One region of the Oceanobacillus sp. FSL W8-0428 genome, then DNA from elsewhere that is predicted to be linked to it. Evidence: riboswitches for the same ligand, from Rfam matches in the RefSeq annotation. Region 1 holds a riboswitch; the other holds the start of a gene.

Region 1 (2,208 bases):
AACTGTAACAGTGTATAGTCAGCTTCAAAGCTTTGCTTATCAAAATCCTTCATGGTACTGATTAACCATTCCTGACGCTTTGCTTCCTGTTGAACAAATGCTTCCGCTTCAGGGAGAGAGGATTTTATCAGGAAACGTTTATAATGTTCACTGCAAAGTAAAGCAGCGTAGCTATCCTTCTCCTGAACCTGTTCAATACCCTGCGTGTATAATACGGTTTTTGGAATGGTTGGAAAATCAATAAATGAATAAGGCTGATTAGCCTGATCATTCCAAAAGGGCTGCTTGTCAAATGCTTTCCAGCCACAGTCGTGCTGATAAGCAGCATAAATAACAGAATCTTTGTAAGGAGCATGCTCCAAATAACTGGAGTCCAGATGTTTTAAAAATTCTCCTGATAAAAGAGCATGGTCTGGCTGTGCTATAAAAATAAAATGCTCGTCCTGATTTCTGATAATCATATTAATCCTTCCCTTCAAAATGATAATTTACAAAAAATGATATTTATAAAGAGGTGATCTGATTATACTCATTAGTATAGTTAAAAAGGGTTATCTGGATTTCAATTATTAAAAAGACGATGGATGATCCACCGTCTTATTCTCGATTCTATATTATTTTATCAAAATGTATCCGTTTATATAAAGTATAGAAAATCGGGATACCAATCAGCAATACAATTAATTCACTGGCTCCTGTTGTAAGCCATGTAAGCAGGAATGGTAAGTTTAAAGCAATCTTTAGCATAAAAGCGATAATAAACATATTAAAGCTGAAAATCAATGTATTCAGGAATAACAGTGTGAGTGTATTTTTAATATATTTCTTTAAGAAAATAATAATTCCTAACGATATAGCAGTATGTGCTGTCCCGAATAAGAGATCGAGCCCGCCTGCCATTGAAAATAAATTAGATGCAAATACACCAATTGTAATTCCGAAAAAGTAACGTTTATCAAAGATAATTAAATGGTTAAACATCTCTGATATTCGAAATTGAATCGCTCCGAATGCAACGGGAGAGACCAGCAAGGATAGAGCAACATATAGCGCTGCGATAATCCCGTTAACCACAAGTGTTTTTATATTCATATTTTGTTTTCCTCCTAGTTTTTTAGCGTGGGATGGTTACGAACCACGTCATGCAACGCTTATCATATCAGTATTTGAATTGGAAAACAATCGTTTTATACTATTTATAGTGTAAATAGTAGTCGTGTTTATTGTTTTTCTCGTCATTGGTCAAATCTCCACAATATGAATTGCTATTGCAGCAATTTCATCCAATTTTCATTTCAATAGAAGGATGATTTAACAACATGCAAGCAGGATAATGAAGAACATGTTCATAATGGAATAGGAAGGTATAGACGCTTATTCTCAGGTGCGAAAGTTGAGTTATTAATTTAAACAGAAGTTAAATAATCTGAACGAGAAAACATTTTTGACCGCTGGACTTCACTCATTTATAATTAGTTACATAAAGTAAGTTTATTATTTTTAGTGAAATATAAAACCGGAAAGGTGACTATTATAAATGGAAAAGAAATTTTTTGACGAACAGACAATATACGTATCAGATATAACTATACAGGTAACAGATTTACAACGTTCTATTCAATTTTATCAAGATTTTTTGGGCTTTAGAATAATGCGGAAAACAGATAATAAAGCAGTACTTTCGGCAGACAGCAAGAAGGCTTTAATTACTCTGGAGCAGCCTGAAGGAGTTGTGTCAAAACAAAGAAGAACAACAGGGCTCTATCATTTTGCTATTCTTCTGCCGGAACGAAAAGACCTGGCAGTATTTTTAAAATATCTTTTGCAGGAGGGGAGAAGATATACGCTGCAATTAGGTGCTTCTGATCACTTAGTCAGTGAAGCACTCTATTTCTCAGATCCGGATGGAAATGGGATTGAAGTAGCGAGAGACCGATTATCTGAAAGCTGGAGCTGGTCAGAAGAATCTGTACAAATGAGCACAGAACCGCTTGATGCAGATGGACTTCTCGAACTAGCAACAGAGGAGTGGAATGGCATGCCTGAAGAAACCCTTATTGGACATATTCATTTACATGTGAATGATTTGTCAAAAGCAAAGGAGTTCTATGTAGAAGGATTAGGCTTTCAAGAAGTAACCGTTTATCCTGGAGCTTCCTTTTTATCTGATAGCGGTTATCATCATCATATTGCAATAAATACGTGGAA
Region 2 (2,208 bases), 150 kb from region 1:
TTTTGCTCTGGCTGGTCTTTTCAATGTATTTATAATCAATACAAGAATTAATCTATCAGATTCTCCTGTTTAAGAAGCCTCCAATAACTCCGCCTGGTTTTTCTCCTCATGCTTTCTAGCTAAGCGGACCAGCAGATACGCAAATGGTGTGTCCATCACTGCAACAATAAACTTCCATATATATTGTGATACAATCATTCCAAGTAAAACTGTTGTCGGGACAATCCCCCAAAAAGCAATTATAATAAATAATATCGTATCAATGAGCTGGCTGGTCATCGTTGATAAACTATTACGCAGCCATAGCTTTTTCCTGCCATGACGATGCTTTAATCTATGAAAAATTGTAACACCTAAGTTCTGGCTGACAAAATAAGAAACCAGACTGGCTAAAATCACGCGGAAACTCCCATTAAAAATTTCTTCAAAAGCAGCCTGTGATTGAAAATCCGCTGCCGGTGGAAGCTGAATCGCAATATAAATAAATATCATAGCAATAATCTGTGTGAAAAATCCGGCTTGAATCGTTTTTCTCGCAGCCTTTTTTCCATAAACCTCGCCAATAACATCCATCATTAAATACGTAATCACATAAACAATCGCTGCAGCCGGCAACACAAAGCTTCCCATTTGAAATAATTTGACCGACAAAACATTGGACAACAATAACAGCCCAACAAAGACAGCATTTAAGTAAATATACATTATCCTGTTCCCTTCTCTCCAAAGGTTCAAGGACCTAACGTTTCCCTCTATCGATTATCTACAGTTTCCGGATACATATCATGCTGCATTAACCGGTCTTCTGCCATCTTTTCAAATTTCGTTCCCGTTTTTCCATAATTACAATATGGATCAATGGAGATTCCTCCGCGTGGCGTAAATTTTCCTCTCACTTCAATATAACGGGGATCCATCAGTTCAATTAAATCATTCATAATGATATTGACACAGTCCTCATGGAAATCACCATGGTTTCGGAAACTGAATAAATATAATTTTAAAGATTTACTCTCTACCATTTTAATATCTGGAATATAGCTGATATAAATTGTTCCAAAATCAGGCTGATTTGTCATTGGACAAAGTGTTGTAAATTCCGGACAGTTTAATTTCACAAAATAATCCCGGTTCGGATGCTGATTATCAAACACCTCTAAAATCTCTGGTGTATAATCAAACGCATATTTCGTTTCTTTATTTCCCAGCAATTCAATTCCTTGCAGATCCTTTTCACTTCTTCCTGCCATGCTGCTCACCTCCTTTTGATATTTTAAGATAAACAAAAAAGCCATGCTCCCAAGGAACACAGCTTGATAATTACAAGTTGTCCTTAGTTTTTTATAGAGGGTTAACGCTAAGAACCTCTGCCTATTGGTTAAAATTAACACTTCATATTATAAGAATGTAGACTCTGAATGTCAATCTTTCTTTTATATTACAAAGTTCCGTATCTTACCTTTCATGCCCGGAGCCTGCTCTACAATTTTATTTCTCCATATCCTCGCCAATAATGCGCACTTCACGTTCTAACTGTACATCAAATTTCTCTTTCACTGTCGCCTGGACAAATTGAATTAATGAAATATATTCTGACGCTGTTGCATTATTTTTATTGACAATAAAACCAGCATGTTTTGTAGAAACTTCCGCTCCACCAATTTGCTGTCCTTGAAGATTACTGTCTTGAATCAGCTTGCCGGCAAAAAAACCGGGCGGCCTCTTAAATACACTGCCGCAAGATGGATATTCCAATGGCTGCTTGGATTCTCTCTTATATGTAAGATCATCCATTACTTCTTTAATTTCTTCCTTGCTTCCGGATTTTAGAGCAAAGGTTGCTTCTAAAACAATATAGCCGTTGTCCGGGATATTACTTGTGCGATAGCTGAGATCCAGCTGATCCGCAGTTAATGACAGCAGCTCTCCATCTTTCGTTACAACTACTGTGCTTTCCAGCGCATCTTTAATTTCTCCGCCGTATGCGCCTGCATTCATATACAGAGCTCCCCCGACAGAACCCGGAATCCCGCATGCAAACTCCAGCCCCGTAAGTTCTTCCTTCAAAGCAAAACGGGAAGCATCAATAATTCTTGCACCACTTTGAGAGATGACCTTATCCCCTTCTCGCCAAATGGACGCCAGCTGTTGAAGGTTCATAACAATTCCCCGGATTCCGCCATCCTTCACGATTAAATTAGAACCATT

What was found. Region 1 has a riboswitch for preQ1 ahead of MKY30_RS10745 (QueT transporter family protein). Riboswitches for the same ligand answer to the same signal wherever they lie in the genome.
Region 2: it holds a riboswitch for preQ1, as region 1 does, so the genes downstream of both, queF (preQ(1) synthase) here and MKY30_RS10745 (QueT transporter family protein) in region 1, are expected to answer to the same signal.

The regions. Positions count from the first base shown of each region.
Region 1 covers NZ_JBBORB010000001.1:2,300,207-2,302,414, forward strand. Annotated here, with positions in the region: gene MKY30_RS10740 (DUF3891 family protein) at 1-461, opposite strand, end outside; gene MKY30_RS10745 (QueT transporter family protein) at 610-1,092, opposite strand; PreQ1 riboswitch class I at 1,101-1,145, opposite strand; gene MKY30_RS10750 (VOC family protein) at 1,538-2,208, shown strand, end outside.
Region 2 covers NZ_JBBORB010000001.1:2,448,092-2,450,299, reverse strand. Annotated here, with positions in the region: gene MKY30_RS11490 (queuosine precursor transporter) at 70-705, opposite strand; gene queF (preQ(1) synthase) at 753-1,250, opposite strand; PreQ1 riboswitch class I at 1,328-1,374, opposite strand; gene murB (UDP-N-acetylmuramate dehydrogenase) at 1,489-2,208, opposite strand, start outside.